DNA from 2 places in the Micromonospora sp. LOL_025 genome. Region 2 is predicted to be linked to the other one. Evidence: riboswitches for the same ligand, from Rfam matches in the RefSeq annotation. Region 2 holds a riboswitch; the other holds the start of a gene.
What was found. Region 2 has a riboswitch for S-adenosylmethionine ahead of thrC (threonine synthase). Riboswitches for the same ligand answer to the same signal wherever they lie in the genome.
Positions count from the first base shown of each region.

Region 1: it holds a riboswitch for S-adenosylmethionine, as region 2 does, so the genes downstream of both, ACFHW0_RS19130 (ABC transporter substrate-binding protein) here and thrC (threonine synthase) in region 2, are expected to answer to the same signal.

Region 1 is NZ_JBHMIR010000015.1:42,312-52,287, reverse strand. It holds partial or broken gene ACFHW0_RS19165 (mechanosensitive ion channel family protein) at 1-194, opposite strand, end outside; gene ACFHW0_RS19160 (hypothetical protein) at 247-1,338, opposite strand; gene ACFHW0_RS19155 (hypothetical protein) at 1,385-2,236, opposite strand; partial or broken gene ACFHW0_RS19150 (serine/threonine-protein kinase) at 2,340-2,933, opposite strand; gene ACFHW0_RS19145 (sensor histidine kinase) at 3,293-4,852, shown strand; gene ACFHW0_RS19140 (MFS transporter) at 4,900-6,162, opposite strand; gene ACFHW0_RS19135 (RraA family protein) at 6,394-7,125, shown strand; SAM riboswitch class IV at 7,207-7,318, shown strand; gene ACFHW0_RS19130 (ABC transporter substrate-binding protein) at 7,592-8,446, shown strand; gene ACFHW0_RS19125 (amino acid ABC transporter permease) at 8,487-9,266, shown strand; gene ACFHW0_RS19120 (amino acid ABC transporter ATP-binding protein) at 9,263-9,976, shown strand, end outside.
Region 2 is NZ_JBHMIR010000008.1:143,114-153,089, forward strand. It holds gene ACFHW0_RS13615 (hypothetical protein) at 1-211, opposite strand, end outside; gene ACFHW0_RS13620 (cold-shock protein) at 397-600, opposite strand; gene ACFHW0_RS13625 (GNAT family N-acetyltransferase) at 811-1,344, shown strand; gene paaN (phenylacetic acid degradation protein PaaN) at 1,397-3,070, opposite strand; gene ACFHW0_RS13635 (GNAT family N-acetyltransferase) at 3,123-4,142, opposite strand; gene thrC (threonine synthase) at 4,520-5,806, opposite strand; SAM riboswitch class I at 5,817-5,952, opposite strand; gene ACFHW0_RS13645 (DoxX family protein) at 6,074-6,502, opposite strand; gene ACFHW0_RS13650 (hypothetical protein) at 6,677-7,435, shown strand; gene ACFHW0_RS13655 (hypothetical protein) at 7,456-8,358, opposite strand; gene ACFHW0_RS13660 (ABC transporter permease) at 8,501-9,376, opposite strand; gene ACFHW0_RS13665 (alpha/beta fold hydrolase) at 9,373-9,976, opposite strand, start outside.

The DNA of each region.
Region 1 (9,976 bases), on a different contig from region 2:
TCCACGGCACGGTCGAAGCCCACCCGCTCCAGCACCTTGTCCACGATCTTCAGCACGGCCTTGGCGATCAGCCAGCCGGCCACCAGGATCGCCACGAAGGCGACGGCCTTGGGCAGGAACAGCATCACCGACCGGAGGGCGTCCCCCACCGCGTCGCCGAAGTTCTCTCTCATCGGAATTCCTCCACACGGCATCCGGGTTCGTTCGGCCCGACCTACCCCCGGCGGCGACCGGGGAAACGCCCCGTCAGCGGCGCCGGCAGTCGTAGGACACCGGGGTCTCGGCCTGCACCGGAGCCGGTGAGGTGACGTTGACCGTGGCCGTCTCGGTCGTGGTGCCCACGCCGCTGAAGGCCCACCGCAGCGTCAGCTCGACGGTGCGCTGGCCGCGTCCGACCCGCTCGGTCAGCAGGCTGCCGGGCGCGCTGCCGGTACGCAGCCACCGGTAGCGGATCTCCCCCGCGCGGCCGTTGGTCGACACGGTGGCGACCACGTCGACGGTGACGTCGCACCGGTCGCCTGCCGGCTGGGGCACCGCCACCGTCACACCGGTCACCTCCAGGGGGCTGATCCGCTGCCGAAGGTAGAGGCCGACGACCGCGAGCAGCGCGACGGTCAGCAGGGTCGACAGCACCGAGGTCACCGTCCGCCACACCGGGCGCCGCCGCGGCGGCGCGGGCGCCGGCCACGCGGGTGCCGGGGGCGGGGTGGCCGGCACACCCGGCCCGAACCGCACCTCCCCGCCGGGCGCGGTGGCGGCGGCGCCGGTGGGTCCGCCGAAGAGCGTCCCCGGGGCGGAACCGGTGGTACGCCCGGTCGCGGTCCCGTGCCCGGCTCCCACGGCCGTCGCCCCGGTGTTCCACTGCCTCGGCGCGGACTGCGCCGCCGCCCACGGCCCGGCCTGCCCGCCCGGAGCGCGCCGGGGCATCGTCGGCTCGCCGTGGGCCAGGTGCACGGTCGCCTCGCCCTGGACCGGGTGCACGGTCGCCTCGCCCTGGGGCAGGTGCGCCGTCGCCTCATCGCGGGTCAGGCGCGCCGTGGGCTCATCGCGGGTCAGGCGCGCCGTGGGCTCATCGCGGGTCAGGCGCGCCGTGGGCTCCCCGGCCGCGCGGTGGACGGTCGGCTGCCCCGCGGCCAGGTACACGGTCGCGTCACCCGAGGCCAGGCGCGCCGTCGGCTCCCCGGCGGCCAGGTACACGGTCGCGTCCCGCGAGGGCAGGTGCGCGGTCGGCTCGGCCGGTGGCTGCGGCTGGTGGACGTCGAGGCGGGCGGTCGCCGCGCCGTCGTCCGACTGCCGGTGGGTGGGCAGCGCCTCGGTCGGGTCGTTCGGCTGGGTCACGGCGGCCCGCCCTCCGTCCTCGTGGTCAACATCCGGGTGTCCGGGCTCAGCCCGGGATGCAGAACGGGTACAGCGTGACGTGGACCGGCGAGACCTCGGGCGAGACGTTGCCGGCCTCGTCCACGGCGACGACCCGGACCGGGATCCGGGTGCTGGTCGCCGGCCGGGGCAGATCGCCCAGGACGCCCCGGAACGACCCCCGCCCACCGGGCGCCATGGCCACCTCGGCGGTGCGGCCGTCCAGGGTGTACCGGAAGCTCACCCGCAGCTTCCCGGCCGCCGTACGATCGTCGGAGACGATCGCGGAGATCGTGCTGGACGTGGGCCCGTACGGGCAGCCCCGGGGATCGAGTGCGGTCGGATCGGCCGCGACCCGCCCGACGGAGGGCGCGACGGTGTCCGCCGGCACGGCGCCGGTGCTGGTCGGAGCGGTCGGCGAGGCGGGGGCGGGCGTGGTCGGCGTGCCGGTGCCGGCCGGCTCCGGTGCCGCCGTCGTGGCGGCCGGTGCGACGGGAGGGGTCGGCGCGGGCGTCGTCCCGGACGTCGGGGTGGGCGGCGCGACGGCCGGCGCGGACGGCGTGCCCGTCGGCTCCGTCGGCGCCTCGGATGCGGCCGGCCCGGCGGCGGGCAGTGGCTCGTCGTCGGCGGCGTAGGTGAGCCCGGCGCCGCCGAGCAGCAGCGCCGCCGCCAGCCCGCCGCCGACCAGCGCCGCGCGGGCCCGGCCGGATCGCCGCCACGTCCACCGGCCCGACCCCTCGCCGAACGCGGTGCTGGCCAGGCTGGTGGCCCCGCCGGTGCCGTCGGGGAACGGGAAGAGGGCGGCGAGCAGGGCCGCCCGCCGGGCCAGCTCGCGCAGGCCGCGCTCCTCCCACCGCTGCCCGTACGCGTCGGCCGCCACCCGCTCCAGCAGGGCGAGGAAGACCTGGGCGGGTTGCGGCCGCGGCCGGTTGCTTGGCCATGCCGTACCGCAGCAGGTCGTGCACCGGCACGGGGGCGGGTTCGGTGGGGACCGGCGCGCGGGCGTGCTGCTGGCGCAGGGTGATCAAATCCCGCCCGTCGAAGGGCGGCCGGCCGGTGAGGCACTCGTAGAAGGTGGCGGTGGCCGCGTAGATGTCGCAGGCCGGGCTCGCCGGCGCGCCCGTCCACTGCTCGGGCGCCATGTAGCGGGGAGTGCCGGTGACGCTGACCCCGGAGCTCTCGCCCACCGGCATGGCGATGCCGAAATCGGCCAACTTGCTGGCGCCCTCGGCGGTGACCAGCACGTTCTCCGGCTTGTAGTCGCGGTGCACGACGCCCCGGGCGTGCGCCGCGCCGAGCCCGGCCAGCGAGCCCTTGAGGACACAGAGCGCCGACTCCGGCGTGGTCGGTCCGTGCGCGCGCAGCATCTGCCGCAGCGACACGCCGTTGACCAGCTCCATGACGATCGCCGCGCCGCCGGGCGACTCGACGTACTCGTAGAGGCGGGAGACGTGCGGGTCGTCGATCCCGGCCAGCAGCCGGGCCTCGGCGCGGAACGCGGTGCGGAACGCCGGATCGTCGCCGATCCCGCCGGTGAGGTACTTGATCGCGACCGGTGTGCCGGTCGCCTCGTGCACGGCGAGGTCCACCCGGCCGGACGCGCCGGCGCCGAGCTGCCGCACCGGGCGGTAGCCGGAGACCTGCCAGCCGGTCACGCGTCCACCTCTCCGCCCCGGGGGGCGGTGGGGCCGCCTCCGGTGGTCATTGTGGTCGCGTGAGTCGGCGCGGCCATCGGCGCAACGGCTGTTTCCGGCCCCCGGGCGTCCGGGACGTCCCGGCGGGTGGCGGCATGGTCGGTTACGGACACACGCCACTGGTACCACCCGCCGGCAAGCGCCCTCTCGCCCGGCCGGCTGGACTCTTCCGCCCGGCCGGCTGGACTAAGGTGCAGGCCGTGGGCAGCGAGGCGACTCCCGAAGCAGCGACCCGACGGCCGATGACGACCCGACGGTGGCTCACTGTCCTGTTGCTGACGATGACCGCCCTGGTCCTGCTCGGCGGTGGCGCCGGCGCCGTCGCGCTGAGGCACACCGCCGCCGTCTCCAACCACCTCGCCGACCGGGTCGCCCCGGCCCGTACGGCCGTCGGCCAGCTCGACAGCGGCCTGCTCGCCCAGGCGGCGGCCGTACGCGGCCACGTCGTCACCGCCGATCCGCGGTTCCTCGACTCGTACCGGCAGGGCGTCGAGAGCGAACGCGCGACCATGTCCCGGCTGCGCGGGCTGCTCGCCGACGAGCCGGCGGCGCTGGGCGACCTGGACCGGGCGCAGCGGCTGGCCGACCGCTGGCGCACGGAGTTCGCCGAACGCCTGGTCGCCTCCCGGCAGGCCGGCGGGACGCCGCAGGAGCTGGCGCCGCTGGTGACCGGGGACGCGGAGACCTTCGCGGCGGTGCGCGCCGAGCTGACCGGGCTGGTCGGCCGCCTCGACGGGATCCGCGACGCCGGCCGGGACGACCTCGACAGCGCCCGGGCGCTGCGGGACCTGACCTTCGTGGCGATCCTGGCGGCCCTGCTGCTGTGCGGGATCGTCGGATCCGTGCTGGTGCGCACGCGGGTGCTGCGGCCGCTGGACCGGCTGGGCGCCTCGGTGCGGCAGGTGGCCGGCGGCGACTTCCGGCACCGGCTGCGGCCCGACGGCCCGGCCGACATCGCCCGGCTGACCAGCGACGTGGAGACGATGCGCCGCACGGTGGTGGAGGCGTGGGAACGCAGCCAGCACGACCGGGACGCCCTGGAACAGCAGGCGACCGAGCTGCGCCGCTCCAACGAGGACCTGGAGCAGTTCGCGTACGTCGCGTCGCACGACCTTCAGGAGCCGCTGCGCAAGGTGGCGTCGTTCTGCCAGATGCTGGAGCGCCGTTACGCCGACCAGCTCGACGACCGGGCCCGGCAGTACATCGGCTTCGCCGTCGACGGGGCGAGCCGGATGCAGGAGCTGATCAGCGACCTGCTCACGTTCTCCCGGATCGGCCGGATCTACGGCGACCTGCGGGAGGTCGACCTGACCGAGGTGTTCGCGCAGGCCGAGGCGAACCTGTCCCGGGCGGTGGACGAGTCCGGCGCGACGATCACCCGCGACCCGCTGCCCACCGTGCGGGGCGAGCCGACCCTGCTGACCATGCTGTGGCAGAACCTGCTGGGCAACGCGGTCAAGTTCCGCAGCCCCGAGCGGGCGCCGCTGATCCGGGTGACGGTGACGGGCACCGAGGATGCCTGGTCCTTCGCCGTCGAGGACAACGGCATCGGCATCGACCCCCGGTACGCCGAGAAGATCTTCGTCATCTTCCAACGCCTGCACCCCCGGGGCACGTACCCGGGCACCGGCATCGGGCTCGCGGTGTGCAAGAAGGTCGTCGAGTTCCACGGCGGCACGTTGAGCCTGGACGAGGGGTACCGCGACGGGACGCGCTTCGTGTTCACGATGCCGCGGCTGCCGACGGCGGTCGTACCCGCGCAGCCGGGCGAGCCGGCGACGGAGTCTACGGCCGCGGCCTGACTCTCCCGCCGGCTCGGCCCGGGCCCGGGCGGCGGAGGGCCGGCGGATCAGCCCGCCGATCCGCCGCCGCCGATCCTGCGGGCGGCCACCAGCGCGATCCCGCACGCCGCGACGGCGCTCAGGGGGGCGACGAGGAAGCCGACGGTGACCTCCCCCGTCGCGTCCAGCACCGCGCCGGCCACCGCCGCGCCGCCCGCGCTGCCGACCGAGAACGCCGTCGCCGCCCAGGCGAACGCCTCGGCCACCGTGCCGGCGGGCGCCACGTCGTCGATCGCGACGAAGGCGATGGTGAGCAGTGCCGGAAGCGCGAGTCCGCTGACGGCCATCAGCACCAGCATCACGGCCGGGGCCGGGGTGAGCAGCAACGGCAGGTAGCCGGCGGCGAAGACGGCGACCGCGCGCGGCAGGGTGGCGTACCGGCGCAGGCCGCCGAAACGTACGTAGAGCAGGCCGCCGACCAGCGCCCCGGTGGCCTGCGCGGCGAGCAGCCAGCCCGCCCAGGAGCGGGCCCCGGCGGACTCGGCGTACCCGGTTGCGGCGACGGTCACGCTGCCCACCGCCGCGCCGACCAGCAGCAGCGCCCCCAGAACCAGCCGGAGCCGGTTGGCGCGCAGCGGCCCGGCCCAGTGGCGTACCGCCGGCTCGCCACGCCAGCGGCGGACCGCGTCGGTCGTGGCGAACCACGCGGTGCCGGCGGCCTGGAAGAGCGCGGCGGCGGCCAGACCGCCGCTCGGGCCGGCCAGGCCCACGCCGGCGAGCGTGACCACCGGGCCGAGGATGAAGATCGTCTCCTGCACGGCGATGTCCAGGGTGTACGCGGTCTGCACCCGGTGCGCGGGGAGCAGGTCGCGCCAGAGCACCCGCAGGCACGACTCGAAGGGCGGCGCGCCCGCCCCGGCCAGGGCGGCGGCCAACACGGTCACCGGCAGGTTGACGTGTGCGGCGGTGAGCGCGAAGCCGACCGTCGACGCCGTCACGGCCAGCCACAGCACCGGCGGCTGCCGCCAGCGCTGCGCCAGCCGGGCGAGCATCGGCTGGCCCACGGCGGTGCCGGCGGTGAACGCGCCGACCAGCAGGGCCGCGACGGTCAGCGTCATCGTCTCGCGGGCGAAGACCAGCAGGGCCAACGGGGCCGCGCCCAGCGGAATCCGGCCGAGCAGGCTGGCCGCCAGGACCCGGGCGGTCTGCGGCGCCCGCAGCACGGCGAGGGCCGAGGTGTCGGTGGGGTCGGTGGGGTCGGGGTCGGTGGGTCGGTTGGTCGGTGGACGGCCGGCGGGCGGTACGAGTTCGGTGCCATCGGGCGTGGGCATGACGGATCGCTCCCGGATCGTGGCGGAGGTGGACCGGAGGGCGGCGGGGCGCCGGGCCGGTCAGGGAGCGAAGTCGGAGCGTTCGTGGTCGTTGCCGTACAACGGCAGGACCGGGGTGATCCAGCGGCCGTAGGCGGCGGCGACGGCTTCGAGCGGGATCACGTGGACAGTCTAGGCCGAGCCAGCGGGACCGGATTGGACCTCGCCGCCGCACCACCCGTGCTCCCTACGATGACGGCCCACGACTTGCCGCACCGCCGGGAGGACGTCATGCGGGAGCGCTTCGCCGACCTGTCCACGCCGCTGATCGCCGACGCCTGCGTACGCCTCAGCGCGCCCCCGCGCGCGGCGCCGGCCGGGATCCGGGCGGTCGTCCCCGGTCACCGCCTCGTGGGCCGGGCGCTGCCGGTGCGCCACCACGGCAGCGTGGACGTGTTCCTGGAGGCGTACGGCAACGCCGCCCCCGGTGACGTCCTCGTCATCGACAACGGCGGCCGGAGCGACGAGGCGTGCGTCGGGGACCTGGCGGTGCTGGAGGGCGTCGCGGCCGGGATCGCCGGCCTCGTCGTCTGGGGCCTGCACCGGGACACGCCGGAGCTGGTGGAGATCGGCCTGCCCGTCTTCAGCTACGGCAGCCTCCCGGCGGGCCCGGCCCGCCTCGACCCGCGGGAGCCGGAGACGCTCACCAGCGCCCGGGTCGGGCCGCACCTGGTGACCGCCGACGACCTCGTCGTCGCCGACGACGACGGGGTGCTGTTCCTGCCCGCCGGCCGGGCCCCCGAGCTGTTCGCGGCGGCGGAGCGCATCGGGACCGTCGAGCGGGTCCAGGCGCGGCGGATCCGCGCCGGGGAGACGCTGCGGGAGCAGACCGGCTTCGCCGACTACCTGGCCCGCCGCGCCGTCGACCCCGCCCACACCTTCCGGCAGCACCTGCGGCAGGTCGGCGGGGCGATCGAGGAGTGAGCGGGGCCCGGCTGGAGCACGCGTGAGGGTGGTCATAGCGGCTGGACGGCCCACGGTGGCGGGCTGCTAGCCTCGTCGGCAGGTCATGAGCGCCAGCGTCAAGCCCCGGCTCGCTGGCCGGCAACCCTCGTCCGCGCAGGGGTGCCCCGGGTGAGGACCAGGCACCGGAGCGGCTCCGGTGCAAGCGCGGCCTGGTTCCCAGGTCGGCACCGACCGAGGAGAGCCATGTCCTTCCGCAGCTGCGCCCCACCGGCGGTCCCCGCCGTGGCCCCGACGTCGCCGGCACTGACCCGGCGCCGCCACATCGACATGATGCGGGTCTGCGTCACCTCCTGTCGCCCCGGCGACGCGCGCTAGCCGCGCCACCCCTTCTTTCCACGACCCATCCCAGCGGTACGCCCACCGGGCGCACCGTCGGCGACGCACGCCCGTGCCCGCCGCCGGAACACCTCGTTCGGAGACACCTGTGCGAATCCTTTCCTCCCTCACCCGGGCCGCCGCCCTCGGCGTGGCCGCCGTCCTCGCCGCCACCGCCCTGACCGCCTGCGGCGACGACGCGGCCGGCGCGGCCGACAACCCGTACGGCCTGCTCCAGCCGGGCGTGCTGCGCGCCGGCACGCTCACCGACGCCCCGCCGAACGTCTACCTCAAGGACGGCAGGTTCACCGGCTTCGACAACGACCTGCTCACCGCGGTCGCCGCGAAGGTCGGCCTGAAGGTGGAGTTCGTCGGCACGGACTTCTCCGCTCTGCTCTCCCAGGTCAACAACCGCAAGTTCGACGTCGGCAGCTCCTCGATCACGATCACCGAGGCGCGGAAGAAGACCGTCGACTTCGGCAACGGCTACGACTTCGGCCACTTCGGACTCGACGTGCCGGCCGGCTCGTCGATCACCGGCTTCGACCAGCTCGCCGGCAAGCGGGTCGTGGTCGTGCAGGGCACCGTCCAGGACGACTACGCCACCGGCGAAGGGCTCGACCCGGTCCGGGTGCCCGACTACAACGGCGCAATCAACCAGCTCAGGGCCGGCACGGCCGACGCCTGGATCGCCCCCGCCGAGATCGGCGACAAGTCGGCCGCCGACAGCGGCGGCAAGATCACCGTGGCGGCCAAGCTGCTCAGCCCGGCCCCCACGGCGTACGCGTTCGCCAAGGGCAACGACAAGCTGCGCGAGGCGCTGGACAAGGGCCTCGACGAGGTGATCGCGGACGGCACGTGGAGCCGCCTGCAGGTCCAGTACTACCCGGGCCGCCCGATCCCGGCCGACTTCAGGCCGGGCAGCGGCGCGGTACCGGTGCCGTCGGCCTCGGCCACCTCCTGAGACGTACGGACGACGAGCGAGCGGGGCGGTAGGAGCGACGATGGATCGGTTGAGCACCCTGTGGGAGACCTTCTTCGACGCAGACTCCATGCGCGAGGCGCTGCCCGAGATGCTGACGGTGGGGCTGCCCAACACGCTGATCCTGGCGATCTCCGCCGCCCTGCTCGGCTCGGTGCTCGGCATGGCGCTGGCCGTCGCGGGCATCTCGCGTAGCCGGTGGTTGCGGTGGCCGGCGCGGGTCTACACCGACGTGTTCCGCGGCCTGCCCGCCGCGGCGACGATCCTGCTCATCGGAGTCGGCCTGGCGCCGCTGGGCATGCAGGTGTGGGGGCCCAACCCGTATCCCCTGGGCATCCTGGCGCTGTCGCTGATCGCGGCGGCCTACATCGGGGAGATCTTCCGCGCCGGCATCCAGTCGGTGGAGGCCGCGCAGCTGGAGGGGGCCCGGGCGCTGGGCCTGTCCTGGGGCGAGGCGATGCGCCTGGTGATCGTCCCGCAGGGGATCCGGCGGGTGCTGCCGGCCTGGGTGAACCAGCTGATCGCGCTCATCAAGGACTCCAGCCTGGTCTACTTCCTCGGCCTGCTGGCCAGCCAGCGGGAGCTGTTCCGGATCGGGCAGGACTACGCGGCGAACACCGGCAACCAGTCCGCGCTGCTGCTCGCCGGGCTGTTCTACCTGACCCTGACGGTCCCGCTGACGCACGCCGTCAACTGGATCGACCGGCGGCTGCGGCACGGCCGGCAGGCCACCGCGCCGGGTGACGCCGACGACGACCTCGACCTGGCGCTGCCGGGTGCCGCGGGAGGGAACCAGCGATGAGCATCGACACCACGACCTCGGTGAGCCTGAGCGTCCGCGACGTGCACCTGGCCTTCGGGGCGCACCGGGTGCTGCGCGGGGTGGACCTGGACGTCGCACGCGGGGCGACGGCCTGCGTGATCGGCCCTTCCGGGTCGGGCAAGTCCACCCTGCTGCGCACGATCAACCGCCTGATCGAGCCCGACCGCGGCGACGTGCTGCTGGACGGGCGCAGCGTGCTCGGCGACGACCCGGACGCCCTGCGGCAGCGGATCGGCATGGTCTTCCAGCAGTTCAACCTCTTCCCGCACATGAGCGTGCTGCGCAACGTCACCCTCGCGCTGCGCCGGATCCGCAGGCTCGGTGAGGACGAGGCGGTGTCCGTCGCCCGCGAGCACCTGGAGCTGGTGGGGCTCGCGGCCAAGGCCGACGCCCGCCCGGCGCACCTGTCCGGCGGGCAGCAGCAGCGGGTCGCGATCGCCCGCGCGCTGGCGTTGCGCCCGCAGGTGATGCTCTTCGACGAGGCGACCTCCGCCCTGGATCCGGAGCTGGTCAAGGGCGTGCTCGGACTGATGGCCGAGCTGTCCGCCGGCGGCATGACGATGGTGGTGGTCACCCACGAGATGGGTTTCGCCCGCGAGGTCGCCGACACCGTGGCGTTCATGGATCGCGGGGTGGTGCTGGAGGCCGGCGAGCCGGCCGCGATCTTCGAGCGGGCCGAGCACCCCCGG
Region 2 (9,976 bases):
GCTGACCGGGATAGGCGACCGGGGCGCCCGGGTACCACGGCTGCCCGCCGTACGGGCCGGAGCCGACCGGGTACCCGCCGGTGGGCGGGAAGACCCAGCCCTGCGGCTGTTGCGGGCCCGCCGGCGCAGCGCCGCCCGGGCCGACGGGTGGCGTCGCGGACGGGTCGGGATCTCCCGGGGGCGGCGCGGCCTGGGGCGGCTGGTCGGACATGAACCCTCCTCAGCGATGGCTGGAACGGCTCACGATCCTCCCCTGCCGACGCAACCGGGCCGAAGCCCGCCCCCGTGGGGCGGGCCGGCCGACGGCTGCCCGGCCCCGCCGGACCACCCCCGGTCGGCGCCGCGCGACCGATGGTCGGGGAGCCGGTCGGTGCGGGGGCGCGGGAGAGACGCCCGTCAGGCGATGACGCGTACGCGCTCGGCCTGGGGACCCTTCTGGCCCTGGGCGATCTCGAACTCGACCCGCTGGCCGTCGTCCAGCGCCTTGTAGCCGTCCATCTCGATCGCCGAGAAGTGGACGAAGACGTCCTGCCCGCCGTCGACGGCGATGAAGCCGTAGCCCTTTTCGGAGTTGAACCACTTCACGGTGCCCTCTGCCACGGTGCACTTCCTCACTCTGCCCGGCGTTCCACGACCCCGGAGGCCGGGCGGGCCGGCACCGGAGGACCACCGGATCGGCGATCGACGAGGGCCGCTGAAACGGTGACCGAAATCGCACGCTACACGAAGCGTGACGACGGCGCACGACCACAAATCGGACATACTTCGATCGCCTGCCATCGGCGGTCATCGCTGTGATAGGGATTCGTCATGACAAGCACGCCCGGCGGTTCGGGGCCGGCGCGGCGGGCGGAGATCCGGCGGGTCCGGCCCCGGGACGCGGCCCGGATGCGGGCGCTGCGGCTGGAGATGCTCGCCGACGCGCCGCTGGCCTTCCTGGAGACCCTCGCCGACGCGGCGGCCCGGTCGCACGCGGACTACGCGGCCCGGATCGCGTCCGTCTCCGTGGGGGCGGGCACCGCACAGTTCGTCGCGGACCCGGGCGGCCGGCTCGTCGGGCACGCGGGCGGCACGGCGGCCCCCGCCGAGCCGGGGCTGACCGTGGTGTACGCCGTCTACGTCACCCCGCCCTGGCGGGGCACGGGCCTCCTCGGCGAGCTGGTCGACGCGGTAGCGGCCTGGTCCCGCGCCTGCGGGCGCCCCGAACTGATGCTGGAGGTCGTGGTCGGCAACGACCGGGCCTACCGCGCGTACCGGCGGCTGGGCTTCGTCGACACCGGCGTACGCGTCCCGCACCCCACCGTTCCGGCGCTCACCGAACTCCAGATGCGCCGCCCGGCCTGACCCGGCCACCCGGACCGACCCGTTCAGGGGCCGGTCCGGGCAGCCGGCCGGATCACGCGTGCCGGCGGGACTGCACGATGCGGAACCGGTTGGCCACGTAGGCGCCGTCGGTCAGCGCCGAGTTGGCCGCCGCGTTGGCGCCGCTGCCGTGGAAGTCGGAGAAGGCCGCCGACTGGTTCACGAAGACCCCGCCGGTCAGGTTGCAGGACAGGTGCACCCCGACCTCGATCGCCGCGGCCTCGGCCGCGTCGAGGACCGCCTCGTCGGTGGAGTAGACCGCCGCCGTGAGCGCGCCCTTCTCGCCGACCGTGGAGCGCAGGATCTCCAGGCTGTGCGCGGTGGAGTCCGTGGCGATGGCGAACGAGATCGGCCCGAACCACTCCTTCGAGTAGGTCGCGGTGTCGTCGGCCGCCAGCCTGACCACCGTCGGGGTGCGGACCACCGCGCCGGGGAAGGCGGGGTGCTCGACCGTACGCGACTCCAGCACCGCCTCGCCGACCTTGGTGACCTCGTCGAGGCGCTCCAGCACCCCGTCGTTGACGATCGCGCCGGTCATCTCCACCCCGCGCGCCGGGTCGGCGGTGATCTTGGAGACCGCCGCGGCGATCCCGCCCGCCACCTCGTCGAAGCTCTTGTGCCCCTGGTCGGTGGCAATGCCACCGGCGGGGATCAGGATGTTCTGCGACGTGGTGCACATCTGGCCGCTGTAGAGGCTCAGGGTGAAGCCGAGGTTGCGGCACATTCCGGCGAAGTCGTCGGTGGAGTCGATCACCACCGTGTTCAGCCCGGCCTTCTCGGTGTAGACCGCCGCCTGCCGGGCGTTGGCCTCCAGCCAGTCGCCGTACTCGGTGGAACCGGTGAAGTCGATGATCTTCACGGCCGGGTGCAGGGCCAGCGTGGAGGCGAGCTTCTCGCCGGGGGCCTCGGGGGCCAGCAGCACCAGGTTCGGGTCGAAGCCGGCCTCGGCGAGCACCTCCCGGGCGTACTTCACCGTGATCGCCAGCGGCAGCACGGCGCGCGGGTGCGGCTTGACGACCACCGGGTTGCCGGTGACCAGCGAGGCGAACAGTCCCGGGTACGAGTTCCAGGTCGGGAAGGTGTTGCAGCCGATCACCAGCGCCACGCCACGGGGCACCACGTGGAAGGTCTTGGTCATCCGCAGCGGGTCGCCCTTGCCGGCCGCCTTCTCCCAGCCCGCCGTCCCCGGGTGCCGGGTCATCTCGGCGTACGCGTAGGCGACCGCCTCCAGCGCGCGGTCCAGCGCGTGCGCGCCGCCGGCCTGGAAGGCCATCACGAATGCCTGGCCGCTGGTGAACTGCACCGCGTTGGCCAGCTCGAAGATGTGCTTGTGCAGCCGGTCGAGAATCTCCAGGCAGACCCCCGCCCGGGCCTGCGGGCCGGCGTCGCGCCAGCCGGGCAGCGCGGCGGAGGCGGCGGCGACCAGCTCGTCGGCGCCGGCGTGCGGGTAGCGGACGTTCAGCTCGACGCCGAACGGGCTGGTCTCGGTGGCGACCCGGTCGGCCGCGCCCGGCTGGTCGAGGGGAAAGTCACCGCCGAGGTACGCCTCGAAGGCGGCCTTGCCGTCGGCGGCGGCGGTCTCCCCGTAGACCCGGGGGCTGGGCGACTCGGGGTAGGCGGACCAGTACCCGCGCTCCGTGATCGCGGTCAGCGCACGGTTGAGGGTGTCGGCGTGCCTGTCGTACAGGGGGTGCGGGGTCTCCGTCATGCCCGCCATCATGCAACAGAAAGCCCCAGGATCAGTAGAGCCGTGTCACAACTCAGATCGTGAGCTGCCAGTCGGTCCAACCGTCGACGGGGCGGAACCCGAGCTGCTCGTTGATCCGCACCATGTGGGCGTTCTCGGCCGCGTTGAAGGTGTCGATCGCGCGTACCGCCGGCTCGTGGGCCAGCAGGTGACGCAGGTTCTCGACCTTGGTGAGCAGGCCGAGCCGATGGCCGCGGTGCTCCGGGTCGACGATGGTGATCTGCTGGAACGCGTGCCACTCGGCCGAGGCGCCCACGTCGAGCAGGGTCCAGGCGACCACCCGGCCGGACGCCTCGTGGCGCGCCGCCGTGTGGTAGCGCCGCCGCCCCCGCGCCGCCAGCGCCCGCTCGATGCCACGGACCCGTTCGACGTCGATCCGCTCCGGCTCCCACTCCACGTCGCCCAGGGGCGCGTCGGTCATCAGCCGGCCGTCGAGGTAGGCGATGTCGGCGGCGTACTCCTCGGGGGTGTTCCCCTGCCAGCGCAGGAGGCGGTAGCCGGCGGCCCGGCCCCGGGCCTCGGCCAGGGCGGCGTCCAGGCCGTCCTGGTCGAGCCGGGTGGTGTCGAGCCGGCGGCGGACCTCGGCCAGGGCGGGCCGGGCGCCGGTCGACGCGGCGAAGGCGGCGGCGGCCCCGGAGCGGGCCGGGCCGCCGGGCAGCGCGGAGACCGCCATCGCCAGCACCCGCTTGCGGCCCCGCTCCCGCAGCAGGCGTACGCCGTGCTCGTGCAGCGCACGGCCGACGCCGCGACGCCGGAACTGCGGGAGCACGACCACCTCGGCCGTGGCGTTCTCGGTGTTGTCGAGCTGTGGAAGGTCCAGCGCGAGGTAGCCGGCCGGCACGCCGTCGAGCCGGGCCAGCGCCCAGAGCGGCTCGTTGCCCGGCATCGGGTGCCGGATCGCCGCCTCGAAGCGCCGCCGGCAGAAGGGCGGGAAGTCCGGCAGGTCGACGTCGTTGGCCGCCGCGCCGATCCGGTACGCCTCGTCGATCGCGGCCTGGTCGGCGGCGTCGAGCGGCGCGATCGTGATGCTCATCGACCGAGGGTGCGCCACACGACGACGATCGGGCCAGCGAATTAACTCGCTGGCCCGATCGGAAGTTGGTCGGGAGGGACGCTCGCACAACGCCTCCGGCGTTGGGTCGCAAGAACTGAAAGTCTCCGGCGAAACGCCCTCCCGCACGGAGCATCTTGCGCCGTCCGGTTCCTGCCGTCAAGTCCTTGTCAGCACGTTTTCCGCACTCACAGCGAAAACCCAGTTACCCCCCGAATCCCCCAACCCGGCCCCGAACCCCGAGGTCCCGGCGCGTCGATCATGAGGTTGGCGGCACTGTTCGCGATCGACTTCGCCGTCAACCTCATGATCGACGCGGGGAGGGTGGGAGGAGGGGTGGGGAGGGGTGGGGAGGAGGGTCAGCCTAGGAGGCCGGCGTCGCGCGCGGCGCGCAGGGAGGGCTTGATGCGGTGGGTGGGGCCGACCTCCCCGGCCACGGCGTCGAGGGTCTTGAGGCCCTCGCCGGTGTTGAAGACGACGGTCTCCGCGGTCGGGTCGAGGCGGCCGGACTCGACCAGCTTGCGCAGTACGGCCACGGTCACCCCGCCGGCGGTCTCGGCGAAGACGCCGGTGGTCCGGGCCAGCAGCCGGATGCCGGCGCGGATCTCGTCGTCGTCGACGTACTCCATCCAGCCCCCGGTGCGGCGTACCGCCTCCAGCGCGTAGACGCCGGCCGCCGGATCGCCGATGTTGAGGGACTTGGCGATGCCGGTCGGCTTGACGGGCGTGATGGTGTCGGTGTCGGCGTGCAGGGCCGTGGCGATGGGGTTGCAGCCGGCCGACTGCGCGCCGAACACCTTCCAGCCACCGGCCGGCGCCTCGACCAGGCCGATCTCCACCAGCTCGGCGAACGCCTTGTCGATCTTGGTGAGCAGCTCGCCGGAGGCCATCGGGATCACCACCTGCGCGGGGATCCGCCAGCCGAGCTGCTCGGCGACCTCGTAGCCGAGCGTCTTCGAGCCCTCGGCGTAGTAGGGGCGCACGTTGACGTTGACGAAGGCGGTGTCCTCGAACTCGTCCGTCTCCACCAGCTCGCCGCAGAGGCGGTTCACGTCGTCGTACGAGCCGTCGATGGCGACCAGTTCGCCACCGTAGACGGCGGTGGTGATGACCTTGCCCTGTTCGAGGTCACCGGGGATGAAGACCACCGACGGCGCGCCGGACCGGGCGGCGTGCGCGGCGACCGAGTTGGCCAGGTTGCCGGTGGACGCGCAGGCGTAGCGGCTGAAGCCGAGCGCGCGGGCGGCGGTCAGCGCCACCGAGACCACCCGGTCCTTGAACGAGTGGGTCGGGTTGGCACTGTCGTCCTTGACCCAGAGCGGGGCGGTGATGCCCAGCTCGGCGGCGAGGTGCGGGGCGGCCACCAGCGGGGTGAAGCCCGGGTCGAGGGTGACGCGGGTGGCCGGGTCCTGGCCGGCGGGCAGCAGCGCCGCGTACCGCCAGATGTTCTGCGGGCCCGCCTCGATCTGCTCCCGGGTGACCGTCGCCAGCGCGGCGGCGTCGTAGTCGACCTCCAGCGGGCCGAAACACTCGTAGCAGGCGTGCTGGGCGGCGAGCGGGTAGCGGGCCGAACAGGCGCGGCAGACCAGGGCGCGGGCGGGGCTGGCGGCGGTGTCGATGCCGGAGGGGGCGAACGTCGACGTCATGTCGAGGGTCCTCTCATCTTTCCCCGCATCGCACCCTGCGGCGGGGACGGAATTGGCACCTGCCCCGCCGGTCGCTCTGCGGTGAGCGCGCGGGGTGGTTGCCGGGGCGTCGTCGGGCCGTATCCCTCAGCCCCTCTGGATGAGGTATGCAGTTGTGCCGTCGAGTCTAAGCACCGACGCCGCCCGGATCGACGGGAGATCCCACGCTGTGAGCGATTTCGCAGCCACCGCCGGGCGGGCGGGCGGACCTTCCTCGACGGTACGGATTCAGGCGGTCACCGAGCGGGAGCCGGCGGGGCGCCGGGCGCGCAGCGCGGTGTCGACCGCCCACGCGCCGGGACCGAACACGGCGATCAGCAGGAACGACCAGCAGAACAGGACGGCCAGCTCACCGCCGTTGCGCAGCGGGAGCAGCGCGTCGGGCTGGTGCACCACGAAGTACGCGTAGGCCATCGAGCCGGAGGCCAGCAGGGCCGCCGCCCGGGTCAACAGGCCGACGAGCACCAGCCCGCCGCAGACCGCCTGGATCAGGGCGGCCCACCAACCCGGCCACTCGCCGAGCGGGACCGCCTCGCCGGTGCCACGGCTGCCACCGAGCACCCCGAGCAGCGAGGCCAGGCCGTGGCAGAGGAAGAGCAGGCCGACGACGGCGCGGAACAGGGACAGGGCCGGGCCACCGATCCGGTCAGCGAGCATCAGGGCACCTCCGGGCAGGACGACGGGACGACACCAGAATGCCGCCGGACATTTGACTGTGTCGATTGGATCCCCCTCCTTGGGAACGCTCCCACGCTCACTCGACGCACTGTCCACAAGGGCGCTGGCGCGGGCCCGTTACGGTGCGGGCACATCGACGGAAAGGAACGCGCGATGCGTCGCAAGCTCGTCCCGGTGGTGGCACTCTCCATGGCCTGCCTGCTGGCGCTCACCACCGCCTGCTCCACCGGCAACCGCAAGAAGCGGAACCGGTCCGCCGACCGGCCCGCCGGCACCGCCGCTAAGCGGGACGACGTCGACACCGCCCCGGCGACCACCCGGGCGACCCCGAGCCCCCGCCGCACCGGCGACCGGCTCACCTGCCTCGAACTGCGCGACACCCGGGTCGGCAGCAGGAAGGTCCGCTACCGGGAGTACGCCACCCCGATCCGCCTCACCGACGGCCGGTGGGCCGACCGGGACGGCACGACGGTGGAGTTGCAGAGGCCGTGCGCCCTCGGCGACCTGGACGGCGACGGCGCGGGCGACGCGATCGGCGTGGTCATGCTCGACGGCGGCGGCACCGGCCGCTTCTTCACCCTCGCCGCCTGGCGCAACGTCCGGGGCGAACCGGACTACCAGGCCCAGGTCGACCTCGGCGACCGCACTCCGGTGGAGAGCGTCAGCGTGCGCGACGGCAGGGCGACGGTGGTCTACCTGACCCGGCCGGCGGACGGCCCGATGGCGGAGCTGAGCATCCGGCGCACCGCCGTCTACCAGCTCAGAGGCACGACGCTGGCCGAGCTGAGCCACACCGACGCCCGGGTGACCGGGGCGCCCGGCGACGGGGGCACCGCCGACGCCCCGGGCGCGGGGGACACGGTCCCCGACGCCGACTCCCCCACGCGCAAGCGCAGGTCCCGCTCCCGCTGACCTCCCGCAACCGCGCCGCCTCAGCCCGGGACCGGTCGGTGGGTCGGTGGCGTCGGCAGCTGTACGAGTTCGGTGGCCGGGCAACCCTGCCGGCTCACCGTGCCGACGCAGCCCCACCCCGAACCCGGAACGCGTTCGAAGTACTGGACGGGCTGCGACGGGATGGCCTCGGTGGTGAACGTGCCGGCACCGCTCGGGATGCGCTGCTCGTGGGAACCGGTCGTGTCGGTGTACGAGGCGACGATGTGCCACCGGCAGGTGTGGGTGGTGACCTCCGGCTGGATGCGGAACGCCATGTTCGACTGACCGTTGCCCAGCTCGACGACGTTGCGGCGGAAGTAGAGCTGGCCCTCGTGCGGCTCGCCCTCGTCGAGGACGTACGGACCGTGCGGCTTGTCCGTCGGCCCGCCGGTCAGGTCCCACAGCAGCCCCTGCCGGGGCTCCGCACCCGCCGGCGGAATGGTGACCACGGTCTGCGCCGTGGGGGCGTGGCACGAGTCCTTCACGGCGGTCATGTTGTTGATCGTGAGTCCGGCGGCGCGGTCACTGTTCAGGTTCAGGTCGAACGTCTGGGCATGGCCGCGATTCTCGTTGCCGTCCTCGAAGGGCTCCACATAGGACGCGTGCTCGACGACCCGGCCGCCGAGCGGCTCCAGGAACTCCCACACCCGCTCCCTGTGACCGTTCAGGGCGGTGAGGGTGGCCTGCTCGCCCCCGGTCAGCGGCCGGTCCAGCAGCACGGTGAAGGCCTCGGGCAGGTACCGGTCGTAGTCGAGGGGAGTGACGGTGGACACGAACGCGGACTGCTCACGGTCGACCGCCTGCTGAGCCTGCTTGTCCGAGCGGGCCCGATCGGTGGCCGTCGACCGGTCCAGGAAGAGGTTGGCGTGGTAGGCGAAGAGCACGCCGGCCACGACGACCACGGCGGCGACGGTCGCTTACACCGCACGCTGCTTCGGCGGAAGGCCGCGAAACCCGGGGAGGCGTTCATCCGCCAGCACGGCCCAGGCCTTCGGCCCGGACGGCTGCGCCGGTGGCGGCACGGGCGGGGATGTGGACGACGGCTCAGCTGGTGACGTCCTTGCGGGTGAAGCGCCAGAACGCCAGCCCCCAGAACAGCGTCGCGTAGCTGATCGCCGAGATCGCGCCGCGTACCACGTCGTCGGTCTGCACCGGCGTCGACAGCAGCCCCAGCCAGGCGGTGCTGTAGTGCGTCGGCAGGAACGCGCGCAGCGCGCCCAGGGCGGTGATCTGGTCGAGGATGCTGGAGAGGATCCAGAGCAGCACCGCGCCACCGACCGCGCCCAGCGCGGCGTCCGTCACCACCGACAGCAGGAACGCCAGGCCGGCCACCACCAGGAGTACGACTGCCAGGTAGCCGAGCACGCCCAGCAGCCGCAGCAGCCCCTCGCCCGGTTCGAGCTGGGCCGCCACCGTGCTGCGCAACGGCTCCCAGCCGTAGCGCAGCGTGCCGATCAGCAGGGCGGTGCCGGCGAGCAGCAGCAGCGCCAGGGCCGAGTAGACGAGCGCGACGACCAGCTTCACCGTCAGCAGGCGGGCCCGGGGCACCGGCACCGCCAGCAGGTAGCGCAGGCTGCCCCAGCTCGCCTCGCTGGCCACCGTGTCCCCGCAGAACAGCGCCACCACCACGACCATCAGGAACGACGCCGAGACGAAGATGGTGAAGAGCGTGAAGTTCAGCCCGCCCGACGTGGCGAACTCCACCAGGCTGCCGAACTCCCCGCGCCCGTTGTCGTCGTCGTCGCCCGTGTCGAACTGGAACGCGATCAGGATGATCAACGGCAGCAGCACCATGAAAGCCAGCGCGAGCTGCGTACGCCGCCGGGAGGCCTGCCGCCGGAACTCGGCGCCGAACGGCAGGGTCGCCGAGGGCCGGTAGCCGGCCGCCGCTCCCACCGTGGGTGACGTGCCCGCCATCATCGGTCCCCGCTTCCCCGAGAGTTCTCGCCCACCAGGGCGAGGAACGCGTCCTCCAGGCGGCGCCGTGGCACCACCCGGTCCACCCCGATGCCGGCCCGGACCAGCTCGGCGACCACCTCGCTGCGGGCGGTGCCGTTGGTGTCCACCACGAGCTGCCCCTCGCCGTCGGGAAGCACCCGCACCCCGTCCAGGCCGTCCAGCACCGCCCGGGCGGCCTCCGGGTCGGTCACGTCGAAGAGCACGCTGGGCGACTCGCCGACGATCTCCTCGACCGGGCCCGAGGCGACGATGCGGCCCTTGTTCACCACCACGGCGTGCGTACAGGTCTGCTCCACCTCGGCGAGCAGGTGGCTGGAGACCAGCACCGCCCGTCCGTCGGTGGCGTAGCGCTGGAGCACCCGGCGCATCTCCGCGATCTGCGGCGGGTCGAGCCCGTCGGTGGGCTCGTCCAGCACCAGCAGCTCGGGCAGGCCCAGCATCGCCTGCGCGATGGCGAGGCGCTGTTTCATGCCGTGGCTGTAGTTCTTGATCCGCCGGTGCACGGAGTCGCCCAGGCCGGCGATCTCCAGGGCCTCCTCGAAGTGCGCGTCCTCGGCGGGC